One region of the Paenibacillus sp. GYB003 genome, then DNA from elsewhere that is predicted to be linked to it. Evidence: riboswitches for the same ligand, from Rfam matches in the RefSeq annotation. Region 1 holds a riboswitch; each other region holds the start of a gene.
What was found. Region 1 has a riboswitch for cyclic di-AMP ahead of PV407_RS28335 (TrkH family potassium uptake protein). Riboswitches for the same ligand answer to the same signal wherever they lie in the genome.

Region 1 (4,274 bases):
AGCGGTATATCGCTTCTTCGGATATCGCGGCCGTCCACGCCATGAGCGGAAACAGCTCCGGCCTGTACAGGTTGTACAGCGAGCCGGACGGATCGGTCACCGCCCACATGTCGAACCGCTGCTCGGCTACGAAAAACAGCAGCGATTGCAGGCCGAGCATCAAGCAGGCGATCATATAGCCCCGCTTCATGCTATCCGTCGTATGAACGCCGAACGCCGGCTCCCGCCATCTCGGCCACGGGCGCATGCCGTGATCGCGCCATAGCGGCTGCCCGGCGGCGAGCGAAACGTAGCCGATCAGCCCCATCAAGGTGACGACGACGTTCATGACGATTACCATGCCGGGCGCGGCGTCGACGGACAAAAACGGATCGGCTCCGGGCGACGACAACGTTTTGAAGGCGGGCGCCATATTGGAATTGTTCGTCCAGTACAGGACGAGAAACGTAAACGTCAGCCACAAGCCGCGGACGAAGGCGATCCGTTTCCGGTGGACGATCATGAGAACGATCGCCGCGAGGCCCATCGCCGCCGAAATGATCAGGTTCCACGACGTCATGGACGCCGCGGCGCGATCCTGCCGCTCGACCCAGGCGATATGGCTGTCCGGCGCGCGCAGCTCCGTCCGGTACGCGGTCACCTCGCCGCCGCGAATTTCGACGACCTGCCGCAGCTTCGCCTCCCCGAGCTTCGCGCTCCGATGCTCGAACGCGAACTGATAAGGCTGAGTCTTGTTCGGCAGCAGCATCTCGTACGACTCCAGCGGCTTGCCCGCCTGACGCATATACGATTCGGCGATGCGGCGACCTTCGCGCACGGAAGGCGCCGCGCCGTCGCTGCGTTTTTGCCAGCCGATCACTTCGCCGCTCTTCAGGTCGACGTCGACCAAAAAGCCGGTTTTCCCGCCGCCTCCGAGCTCGACCCGGTAATAGTCGATCGGCACGAGCTTCTCGAACTCCGCTTTATACGGCTTGACCAGCCGCTCCTTCTGCACGTAGCCGCTCAGCAGCTGATCGGATTCGTACATGACGAGCGTCGCCTGCACGGACCCGCCGTTTAGGCCGGCTATGTAGGCTTCGGCCGCCGCCGCGGCCGCCTGCTTCGAGAGGGCGGGGCGCGTTTCGGCGATGACCGCGGATTCGTCCTTCCCCGCGATCGACGGCCACCAGTTCGTAACGACGAACAGGATGATGCCGACGATCGCCCACGTTCCGAGCCGGGTAATAGGGTGCTGCCGCATGCGTGACCTCCCCGCGAATAAGGTTCCGTATCGTATCCCCGCAAGCGCCTTCGATCGAAGCGAACCTCGAAGGCCCGAATTTTGGGGCGTTCTCCTTAACGTAACACACTTTATTTCGAAATGCCACTTAAACGGAAGCAAGGAAGGTGCCGACCGCGAAAACGGTCCGACACGCTCCGGAATTTGACTTCATTCGCGTTTTCAACGGTTTTTTCATGAAATTGCGGCTTTGTACTATTGCCGCCGCAGGATTATAATCACTTCGTCAGACCTTATCAACCATAACGAGCCGAATTTCTTTGCGAAAACGGGGGAACCATGTATTTTGGGGTGAATTTCGCATAAGCCGCTCCGGCGGCCGTCGCGAATAGGGTGCCTAACAACCCGAATCCGTCAGCTAACCTCGTAGGCTCCAGTCAGGAAACCAATCCGCGAAAACGGCACCTGGTCTTCCAGTGCCTTTTTTTGTTGTTCCCAAAAAGGCGGTTTTCTCCCTGGACCCGCACCGATTCGAGCTCGTTCAACCGCCGGAGGTGACCCCTTTGAAAAGCAACCGAACCAGAACGGTATTCGAACGGCTTACGCCGCCGCAAATTCTCGTTATCGGCTTCGCGGCGATCATTGTGCTCGGAGGCGTGCTGCTGTCGCTTCCGGTGTCGACTTCGAACGGCCAAGGCTTGCCGTTCGTCGACGCGCTGTTTACGGCCACGTCCGCGACCTGCGTAACGGGGCTTGTCGTCGTCGATACGGGCACTTATTTTTCCGTATTCGGGCAAATCGTCATCATGGCGCTCATCCAGGTCGGCGGACTCGGCTTCATGACGATGTCGACGCTGATCGCGCTCGTGCTGCGCAAACGCATTTCGCTGCGGGAACGGCTCATTTTGCAGGAAGCGCTCAATCAAGGATCGATGGAAGGGATCGTCCGGCTCATCCGCAAAGTGCTCGTCTACTCGCTGACGATCGAGCTCGTCGCGGCGCTGCTGCTGGCGATCCGCTGGTCGCTTGATTTTCCGGTCGGCGAAGCCGTATACCGCGGCTTGTTCCATGCGGTTTCGATGTTCAACAACGCCGGCTTCGACTTGTCCGGCGAATTTCGCAGCCTGATGCCGTACGCCGACGATGTATTGGTCAACGTCGTCGCGATGTCGCTGATCGTGCTGGGCGGGATCGGCTTCATCGTCATGTCCGACGCGATGGATTTCAGGAAGAAACGAAAGCTGTCGCTCCATTCGAAGGTCGTGCTCAGCATGACCGGCTTTCTGATCGTGTTCGGCGCCATCGTCATTTTCCTGTTCGAATATACGAATCCGCGCACGCTCGGCTCGTTGAACGGAACCGGCAAAGTGCTCGCCGCGTTTTTCCAATCGGTGACGCCGCGGACGGCGGGGGCGAATACCGTCGATATCGCCGGACTGCGGCAGGCGACGCAATTTTTCATCATCATCCTGATGTTTATCGGCGCATCTCCCGGCTCGACGGGCGGCGGGATCAAGACGACGACGTTTACGACGCTGATCGGGGCGATGGTCGCGATGATTCGCGGCAAGGAAGACATCGTGCTGTTTCATAACCGTCTTGCGAAAGACCGCATCTATAAAGCGATTACGCTTACGCTGTTCGCCATCTTTTTGGTCATCTTCGTGGCGATGCTGCTGTCCACGACGGAGGATCATCCCTTTTTGATGATCTTGTTCGAGACGACGTCGGCTTTCGGCACGGTCGGCCTGTCGATGGGACTGACGCCCGATTTGACGACCTTCGGCAAAATCATGATCATGCTTACGATGTTCGCGGGAAGGCTGGGGCCGGTAACGCTCGCCTACGCGCTGCAGCCGAAGCCGGATAAAGAGCTGTACAGACATCCGGAAGGCAAAATCATTATCGGATAGGAGCTGCGAATGCGATGAAAATGAAACAGTTTGCCGTCATCGGCTTGGGCCGGTTCGGCGCCAGTCTGGCGAGGGAGCTTGTCAATCAGGGTCTCGAGGTGCTCGGCATCGACCGCGACGAGGAAGCGGTGGACGAAATGGCCGATATTTTGACGCACGCGATCGTCGCCGATTCGACGGAGGAGGAGACGCTGCGCTCGATCGGCATCCGCAATTTCGACTGCGCGATCGTATCGATCGGCGACGACATCCAGGCGAGCATCATGACCGCCATTTTGCTCAAGGATCTCGGGGTGAAAACGGTCGTGGCGAAAGCGCTGACGGAGCTGCACGGCAAAGTGCTGGAACGGCTCGGCGTAGACCGGGTCATTTATCCCGAACGCGATATGGGCATCCGCGTGGCGCACCAGCTGGCCAATCCGAATTTGCTCGACTATATCGAGCTGTCGAAAGATTATACGATCGCCGAGCTGTCCGTACCCGGACGATTGAACGGCGTTTCGCTCAAGGAGCTCGATCCGCGGGCGAGATACGGCTGCAGCGTCGTCGCGATCAACAAGAAGAACGGCGTCATTATCGCTCCGGCCGCCACGGACGTCATCAACGAGCGCGACGTGATGGTCATCATCGGGACGAACAAGCAGATCGAATCGTTCGAGGAAGAGCTCGGGGAAGAAGCGTAGCGTCCGGCGAAAGGAGCGCCCGTCATGGAAAACGGCACCGAACTGGTCATCCATCACGTCCTGTTTTTGCTCGTCCTTATCTTCGGCCTCGGCATGGTGTCCGGCAAGCTGGCCTCCGTCCTGAAAATACCCGACGTCGCCCTGTTTCTCGTCGCGGGGATCGTCGTCGGGCAAGGGCTGCATCTCGTTACGGAAACGAGCGGCTCGTTCACGAACCAATTCATCCTGACCGTCGGCTCGGCGCTTATATTGTTCGACGGCGGCCGCAACATTAAGCTGACCGGGCTGAAAAAGGTGTGGGTGACGCTGACGATGCTGAGCGTCCCGGGCGTCCTGATCACGGCGGCGATCGTCGCCGCGGCCTCCCATTATGTGCTCGGCCTGCCGTGGCTGTACGCGCTGCTGCTCGGAGCGATCATCAGCTCGACGGATCCGGCGACGATCATCCCGGTGTTCCGC
Region 2 (4,274 bases), on a different contig from region 1:
TGCTGCAGCGCCCGGACGATCGCCTCCTTCGAGGCGTTTTCCACGCCGATATCTTTCTTCCTCGTCGCTTCCTCCTGCGTAATGAATGCATGCTTGCAGCCGGGCACCCGGGCCGAGACGATTTTGCGTATCCGCTCGCCGGCATGATCCGGATCGGTAAAGATGATGACCCCTCGGCGCTGCTGCGCCATGGCGATGCGCGCGATGACGTCCTCGCCGATCGCCGAGCCGCCGGTTTCGATCGTTTCGGCGTCGACCGCCCGGCGCACGGCAACCGTGTCGTCCCGCCCTTCGACGACGATGATTTCTCGAATCATAACAGTCGGATTTCCTTTCATACGAACAAAAAGAAGAGGGCTCGCCTCTTCTTCGTTACGTGCAAGTTTATTTACAATATACCCGAGTCCGGCCCGCGTAATCAAATCATTTTTGCACGGCAAACCGGCGGTTCAATTCGCGGTCGGCTTTTCCTTGCCGATCACGTATACTTTGTAGCCCCGCTTCATGCCGAACCGTTTGGCGTAATCGGGGTTTTCGAAATAAACGTCGATAATATTGCCTTTCACGGCGCTGCCGGTATCCTCCGCACGGCGGAGTCCGATCCCTTCGATGTAGACCCACCAGCCGATCGGAATCACCTTCGGATCGACGGCGATCGTGCGGCCTTCGCTCACCTTCGTGCCCGAAGCCGTAATTCCGTATTGCGGATGATCGCTCGTTTTGCCCGTGGACTTCGGGTCGATGGAATAAGCCGTCAACGTGACGTTGTTCAAAATTTGCTTATAGGCGAACTTGACGTCGCCCTTCGTCACCTCGTCGATGTTCGGAGAAGCGGCCGACAAGACGACGACCGGATTTTTCGTGCCGAGCGCGACGATCTGGTTAACGCTTTCTTGCGCGACTTTCGTATCGACGACGTTTTCGGCGACCAGCTGGCCGTCCTCGAATACTTTCTCGACCGTTTTCTCGAGAACGCCTTCCTTGCCTTCCGTCACGACCTGCTCTTTGCCCTTGAGCAAATTCGGGTCGTTCTTTTTCACCGTATCGAACGGAATCGGCTCGGTTTGCTCCTCGATCAGCTTCTGTACCCGCACGATCTGGATCGGGGTATTGAACGTGATCGGTTCCTCCTTGGCCGGGGTCAGCTTATCCAGCTCGCCGAGCTCCACTTGAAGCTCCTCGAGCGCTCCCTCGACCGTCTTCGCCACCGTATAGCGCGTTTCCGTCTTGCCGTCGGCCGTCAGCTGAACGGGGACGGCCCGCTCGATGACGAACTTGTCGCCGTGCTTCAGCTTCGCGTCCATGGCGGCCGATACTTTGTCGTACTCGCCCACCGCGATTTGCTGCTCGGCGAGAAAAGCGGACAGCGTCGACTGTCTCGTCTTGAACTGCTTCGTTTCCCCTCCGACGACAAGCTCCACTTGCTTGATAGATATTCCGTACAAAAGCAGTGCAAACATGACTGCCATCACGATCGAAAACAAAGCGCTAAGTAGGATCGGGCGCAAGTTTTCATGCTTCCATCGCATTGCGAAAGACATGCTGGATGATCGTTTTACATGGGTTTCTTCGGTAGGAATAACGCCCACTTCTGCGGTCCTCCTTCATCAGTTCTCGCCGCCATAATGTTACGCATGACTGGAATTGACGCGATCTGGATTCAATTTGGATGATTCGCTTCGCCATCGGTCGGATTGCATGTCGGAGCTGAATGGATGCCGACTTCTGCCAGATTAGTCCGCTTAGGAATATTTTCGATTATCGAACAAAGACCGAAAATAAAAGCCGCGGATGAAGAGGACTCTTCTCGCGGCAGTTAAACAATGCTTATCCCGGTACGGGGCTGCATCTATGCCCGACAATCGTGCCTCTCTCTTCACGCTTACGAGGTTAGCTGACGGGTTCGGACGCGAGAGTCGCCCTATTCAAGCGTTGGAGCCGATCCATATGCCCTCTGCTTGAAATTCACCCCATGAACCTTTGGTTCCCCCGTTTCCCTTACGGAAACTCAGCGATAGGAAGTCGATGGCGGTATTTGGTTTCGAATCATTATGATCGTTATATTAAAGCCTTATGAAAAACCTGTAAAGAGGATGAAAAGCCGGTTTTTTCGCGAAAAAGCGAAAAATGTGTGATATTTCACTTTTTTTGTGAAACAAATCGCTGTTTTTCTTCGTCAGAACCTTTTATGGCTTCGTCTAACGGCCTCTTTTCGCTTCGTCCTCCTCCGGCGGATGCGGATTTTCGGTCAAAAATGGTATGATGGAGAGGAAAGACCGCTTCCGAAACGGAGGTAAAAAATGGATTATACGCTAGAGGTTTCAAATTTGTCCGGGGGCTACATCTGGAACCGCCCGGTCATCCGCGAGCTCGATTTCTCGATAGCGCCGGGCGAAATGGTCGGCCTGATCGGGCTGAACGGAGCCGGCAAAAGCACGACCATCAAGCATATTCTCGGGCTGCTCGCCCCGCAGGAAGGCTTCGTCCGCGTCATGGGGCTGCGGGCGGCCGACGACGCCACCCGCTATCGCGGCTCGTTCGCATATGTGCCCGAGGCGCCGGAGCTGTACGAGGAGCTGACGATTCGCGAGCATTTGCGCATGAGCGCGATGGCCTACGGGCTGGCGGACGACCGGTTCGAGAGCCGCGCCGCGCGGCTTGCCGAGCAATTCGACATGACCGCCAAGCTTGACGCGTTTCCCCAAACTTTGTCGAAAGGGATGCGGCAGAAAGTCATGATCATGAACGCCTTTCTTGTCGAACCCCCGCTCTATGTCATCGACGAGCCGTTTCTCGGCCTCGACCCGCTCGGCATCCGGTCGCTTCTCGATCTGATGGTGGAGCGCAAAAACAAAGGCGCTTCGTTTCTGATCAGCTCGCACATCTTATCCACGCTGGAGACGTATTGCGACCGGTATGTCGTGCTGCACCGGGGTCGAATCGCGGCGAAAGGAACGCTGGGCGAGCTGCGCGAATTCGCCGGCGCCGGCGGGGAAGCGACGCTGGACGAGCTGTTCTACGCGATTGTGAAAGGCGGCGCCTCATGAATCCGGCGAAACGGCTGTGGAAAGACCGTCTTGCCGCGCATACGAGGCTCGTGGCGCGCTATACGTTTTATGCGGGGCAAAGCGGATTTTTTTTGTTTCTGTTCGTCGCATTCATCGTCTCCTCCTATTTGTACGGCCGGACGCTGGAACGTATTCCGGACGATTTTCCATACGCCGTCGTCCTTGCGTGCTGGCTCGCTCCCTTCATGGCCGTCAGCCCGATCCGCACGCTGCTGAAGGAGGCGGATCTCGTCTTCCTGCTGCCGATGGAAGCGCGGATGGGGGCTTATTTCCGTGGCGCGCTGCTGTACAGCTTCGTGACGCAAGGCTTCGCCGCCGTGTTCGCCGTCTCGGCCGGAATGCCGCTGTACCGGCACGGATCCGGGAGCGAAGCGCTGCCCTACGTCGCGCTCGTCTTGTTCGCGCTGGCGCTGAAATTCGCGAACCTGCTCGGCGGTTGGACGGAAAGCTCGTTCGTCCGGGCCGGAAACCGCGCCTCGTTCCGGGCCGCGCGCTGGCTGGCCGACTTTATCGTCCTTTATTCGCTGTACCGGTACGGCTTCGTCGCCGGCGGCATCGCCTTCGTCGCCGCCTTCGCCTTGATGGGGGGGTGGTCGCTGCGGTCGCGAAAGCTGCCCGTCAACTGGCCGTATTTGCGGTTGAAGGAAGCCAGTCATCGCACGACGCTGCTGCTGTTTTTCAACTGGTTCGTCGACGTCGACGATTTGCCGAACCGTGTAAAGCCGCGGCGCCTGCTGTCCCGGCTTGCGAACCTGCTCCCGCTGCGGAAGGACAACGCGTTCCGCTATTTGTACGCGCTGACGCTGCTTCGCTCGGAGCTGTTCGGCATTATGACGAGGCTGACGCTGCTTGCGCTTATCATCCTGCTCGCCGTGAAGGGCACATGGCTGTTCGCGGGCGTATACGCGCTGTTTCTCGTCGTGACGCACGTTCAGCTGTCCGCGCTCGTCCGGTTTCACCGGCATTCCGTCTGGCCGGCGCTTTATCCGATTCCGGCGGCGCAAAGACCGGCGGCGGCCGCCCGGGTCGCGCTGGCGGCGCAGCTTGCGCAAGCGGCGCTGCTGGCGCTGCCGATGTTCCGGCCGGACGTATTCGCGCCGTGGCTGCCGGCTCTGCCGCTGATCGGCGGAGCAGCCGCTTTCGCCTTTCGCTCGCGCGGCGGCCGCTCCGCGAAGGACAAGCGGTAAAGGCGAAGACGCGAAGCAG
Region 3 (4,274 bases), on a different contig from region 1:
AACCGGACGGAAGAGACGCTTTATTATAGGCGTTCGCCAAGCTGTTGGCGACCCGGATGCGCAGCAGGTTCGAGCCCGGGCGGGCCGCCGCCGAAATATCCGCATACGCGTATGGCTTCCAGAGGCGGACGCCGAGCGGATTGCCGTTTAATTAGACCGACGCCGTCTCCTGCACGTCTCCCAGGTCGAGCCGAATCGTTCGATCGGTATTGCCGAAAAATCGTTTCAGCCGCGCGTAATAGGCGTCGTGCGTCAGCCGGATGAACGCCTCCGTCGCCCGCGGATTGAGCAGATCGGCCGAAGGCGGGGCTCCGGGATTTGACGTCGGCTTGCCCGTACTCGTCGTCCGGCTCCAGGAACGGCTTTCTCAGCCGCTCCAGCACAGTTTCGTTTACAGCGGCCATCGTCCCGAATCCTTCGTAAAACCATCTTTTCGTACCGATTCGGCTGCAGTTCCACGATAGTAAAAACGGCCGCGAAAATGGCGACCCGGACAATGATTGCCGATCCGGACATTGGCGCCGCTCGCGCATGTACCGGGACGAGGACGGTATGGTAGGTTCGGGGCATAGACGAAGGCGGGGGACGCCGCATGGAAATCAAAAGGATGCATCAAGGTCCCTTATTCCGTATACCGGGATTCGATCCGCAAGCACGGCTTCGGCGCGGCTCGACACGCCCAATGCTTTATAGACGGTGCTGATATAATTTTTTCACCGTGCCGACGGACAGATGAAGCAGGTCCGCGATATCGGAATTGGTATGCTCCTGCATCAGCAAGCATATAATCTGCCGCTCCCGCAGCGAGAAAGAAACATCCAATCGCTCCCACGGCAGCCGCTCGTTCCGGCGCATGATTTCGTCCTCGTCCAACCGGCTTTGCTGCTTGTGCAGTCTGGACAATCCTTCGGACAGCCTGGCGGAAATTCGGGCAGGCAGCGTCATTTGGCCCGAGACGACGGACTTGATCGCCCGGATGATGATATCGTCGGTTTCCCAATCTTTGAGCAAAAAGCCGCTCGCCCCTTCCATCATCGCCTGAACGATCAGTTCATCGTCGGGCTGCGAGGTCAGGATTAGCACATGGGTTATCCTGCCGGGCCAATGGAATCGAACGAACGGGAAAACCTCCAGCTAACACGCTTTCCTATAGGCATCGTTTCAAATTTACAGGGAGAAGCTCCAGTTAAAAAGGCGCCAAATCGGCGAAAAGCGCGGCATGGACGAATGTAGCGGGACGTTTTCCAGTTATTTTGCCCAATAACGGGAAAAGACCGAAAATAGCGGGAGCGTTTCCATCTCGTTTCCCGATCCACTGCCGTTTCGGCGTGCAAAAAGGATCGTTCGGATAGAAAGACCAAAGGACCACTGGCAACCGTAACCCGTGTCGGCCGATGCGGCATGGAACGAATCGTAGTTTGCTTAACGGCGGAAAAACCGGTCGTTTGTTCAGGCTAACGAATCCGGACATCGCTATCCGGCCCAAAATGGAAGAAAACGATCCGATTTGCCGGCAATAACGATACTGGAGTTCGTAAACCAATTCACCCCCTCGCTTTTGCCTCCGATAACGATCGCTCGATTCGTTAGCAACATGTCCGAACACCGGTTGCGAGCGGAATGAAGTCGAACATCAGCTATTGGGATCTCGGAGGGAATGGAATCCTGGCGCGGAATGATCGCGTCGCCTTTGATGTCGTGTTGTTGCCGCTAAGCCTCGAAAACGATTCGACCGGCGGTTGGAGCCAAGTTCAGCTTCATACATAAAAGGAACATCCGCCGTATTTCCGGACGGCATTTCTTAATGGAACCAACGGATCGCGGAAGCCGCTAACGGCGCGGGTTTTCGGCGCATTGGAAATCATTGCGCAATGACCGGGCGAGCGGGAGCGTGTTATGATGGAAAAACCGCAGGGAAGACGGCACGCCGCATGGTTTTGCCGTTCTTTTCATGGGGAAAACCAAATTAAGGCCGAAGCTTCTAGCGAAGCGCGGGGAACCCAACGTATCCGGGGTGAAGCCACGGTCCGTGGCCGGGTGGTTGCTCTTTGACCCGAACCCGTCAGCTAACCTCGCAGGCCGTCATAAGGAGAGGATCTTTTCATGCGTTTCAAAAAATCGGTGTTGACCGGCGCTTTGGCGCTCAGCGTTTTGGCGGGCGCAGGCTCGGCTTACGCCGCTCCGTCCCAGCCTTCGAATATCGGCAATGAAGCTCTGAATCCCATATATGCCGGATCCGGTTTTTCGCTGAACGACTGGATTCGCAGCCTTCAGGAACAAGGTTGGAACGTACGGGTAGTATATCCGCAATGGTCTTGGCATATGCCTAACACGGATTACGGATCGGGGAACGGATCCTACAACGGCGGCCAAGGCTCCAATAACGGCGCGGCAACCGGAACGGAAACGGGAGCCGGTACCGGTTCGGATGCCGGACAAGCGGGCAATGCCGGAAACGCCGGAAACGGTGCCGGAAGCGAGCCGGCGGGCAATGCCGGCGAAACGGCGACGACGGCGTCCGCATATGCGGATCAAGTCGTGTCGCTCGTGAACCAAGAACGCGCCAAAGCCGGTCTTTCGCCGCTGGCCAGCGATCCGGCCTTGACGAAAATGGCGTTGGACAAAGCGAAGGACATGTACAACAACAACTACTTCGACCATAATTCGCCGACTTACGGTTCGCCGTTCGACATGATGAAAGCTTACGGCATCAGCTATTCGTATGCCGGCGAAAATATCGCCAAAGGTCAGCGCAATCCGCAGGAAGTGATGAACGCCTGGATGAACAGCGCGGGCCATCGCCAAAACATTTTGAGCCCGAACTTTACGAAGATCGGCGTTGCTTACTATAACGGCGAATGGGTACAAGAATTTATCGCAAACTGATCGGGAAAAACCGGGAGCGTCCGCTTCCGGTTTTTTCATGCAAAAAAAGTCGGACGTTTGGCTGCGTCGGAACTCGGGAAGCAAGCCGTGCGCAGGATGGGACGGTTCCAAGCCTTACGGACATGGCAGCCGTTAGGAAGGTCGATTTCGACGGTTTGGATTTTTTACGGACAGGGGAGCAGCTATTTGACGGAAAATCTCTTTTTGGACCATCATTCGGGGCGAATAAGCGCAACGGCGTCCGTTACCGTTTGAAAAAGGCCGTTTTTTGCGAAATAGCGTCCGTGGCGACCGTTACCTCCGGCTTCGCCCCTCCGAGCGGCGGTCGCGCATTTTGCTCCGGCCCGTGGCCCGACGGAACGGAACGCGAACCGGCAGCGCTTTTTTTCGCGACGGAAAAGACGGCATCTTGGGGAAAACTAGAAACGCTTTTTCGGGGGCCGATTGTGGTAAACGCTTAAAGCAAATGGTACAATAATGCACAGCGACTGCAAATGTCCGCTGGACATAGAGGGAAGTTCGCGTCGGGTAGACATCACGTGGCGCGGGCGACTACCGACTTTTGGGAGGAATGGAAGAATGACGTCTCAAGCGAAATCGATTGACCGTCTGTCGATCGATACGATCCGCACACTGTCTATCGATGCCGTGCAAAAAGCGAATTCCGGGCATCCCGGCATGCCGATGGGCGCCGCTCCGATGGGCTACGCGCTGTATGCGCGGCTCATGAAGCACAATCCGGCGAACCCGGAATGGATCGACCGCGACCGGTTCGTGCTGTCCGCCGGACACGGCTCGATGCTGCTGTACAGCCTGCTTCACCTGAGCGGCTACGACTTGTCCATGGACGAGCTGAAAAATTTCCGCCAATGGGGCAGCAAAACGCCGGGCCATCCGGAATACGGCCATACGGCCGGCGTCGACGCCACGACGGGTCCGCTCGGACAAGGCTTTGCCAGCGCGGTCGGCATGGCTATGGCGGAGGCGCATATGGCCGCCGTTTACAATCGCGACGAACTGAAATTGATCGACCATTATACATATGTCATTTGCGGCGACGGGGACTTGATGGAAGGCATTTCCGGCGAAGCGGCGTCGCTGGCCGGCCACCTGCAGCTCGGCAAATTGATCGTATTGTACGATTCCAACGATATTTCGCTCGACGGGGAGCTGAATTTGTCGTTCTCGGAAAACGTGAAAGCGCGCTTCGAGGGCTACAACTGGCATTACAGCCGCGTCGAGGACGGCAACGATCTGGCCGCGATCGAGCGGGCGGTTCGGGAGGCGCAAAACGATCCGCGCCCGTCGCTGATCGAAGTGAAAACGGTTATCGGCTACGGCAGCCCGAACAAGGCGGGCAAAGGCGGCCACGTCGGCCCGCACGGCTC

Region 2: another riboswitch for cyclic di-AMP. It lies ahead of PV407_RS25710 (ubiquitin-like domain-containing protein); the one in region 1 lies ahead of PV407_RS28335 (TrkH family potassium uptake protein).
Region 3: another riboswitch for cyclic di-AMP. It lies ahead of PV407_RS06885 (CAP domain-containing protein); the one in region 1 lies ahead of PV407_RS28335 (TrkH family potassium uptake protein).

What each region holds. Positions count from the first base shown of each region.
Region 1 is NZ_JARBDC010000088.1:177,169-181,442, reverse strand. It holds gene PV407_RS28340 (CPBP family intramembrane glutamic endopeptidase) at 1-1,240, opposite strand, end outside; cyclic di-AMP (ydaO/yuaA leader) riboswitch at 1,518-1,667, shown strand; gene PV407_RS28335 (TrkH family potassium uptake protein) at 1,783-3,132, shown strand; gene PV407_RS28330 (potassium channel family protein) at 3,147-3,815, shown strand; gene PV407_RS28325 (cation:proton antiporter) at 3,840-4,274, shown strand, end outside.
Region 2 is NZ_JARBDC010000081.1:11,722-15,995, reverse strand. It holds gene rnmV (ribonuclease M5) at 1-317, opposite strand, end outside; gene PV407_RS25710 (ubiquitin-like domain-containing protein) at 450-1,589, opposite strand; cyclic di-AMP (ydaO/yuaA leader) riboswitch at 1,866-2,024, opposite strand; gene PV407_RS25705 (ABC transporter ATP-binding protein) at 2,301-3,047, shown strand; gene PV407_RS25700 (ABC transporter permease) at 3,044-4,255, shown strand.
Region 3 is NZ_JARBDC010000011.1:88,030-92,303, reverse strand. It holds gene PV407_RS06890 (LuxR C-terminal-related transcriptional regulator) at 688-1,083, opposite strand; cyclic di-AMP (ydaO/yuaA leader) riboswitch at 1,961-2,096, shown strand; gene PV407_RS06885 (CAP domain-containing protein) at 2,104-2,886, shown strand; gene tkt (transketolase) at 3,466-4,274, shown strand, end outside.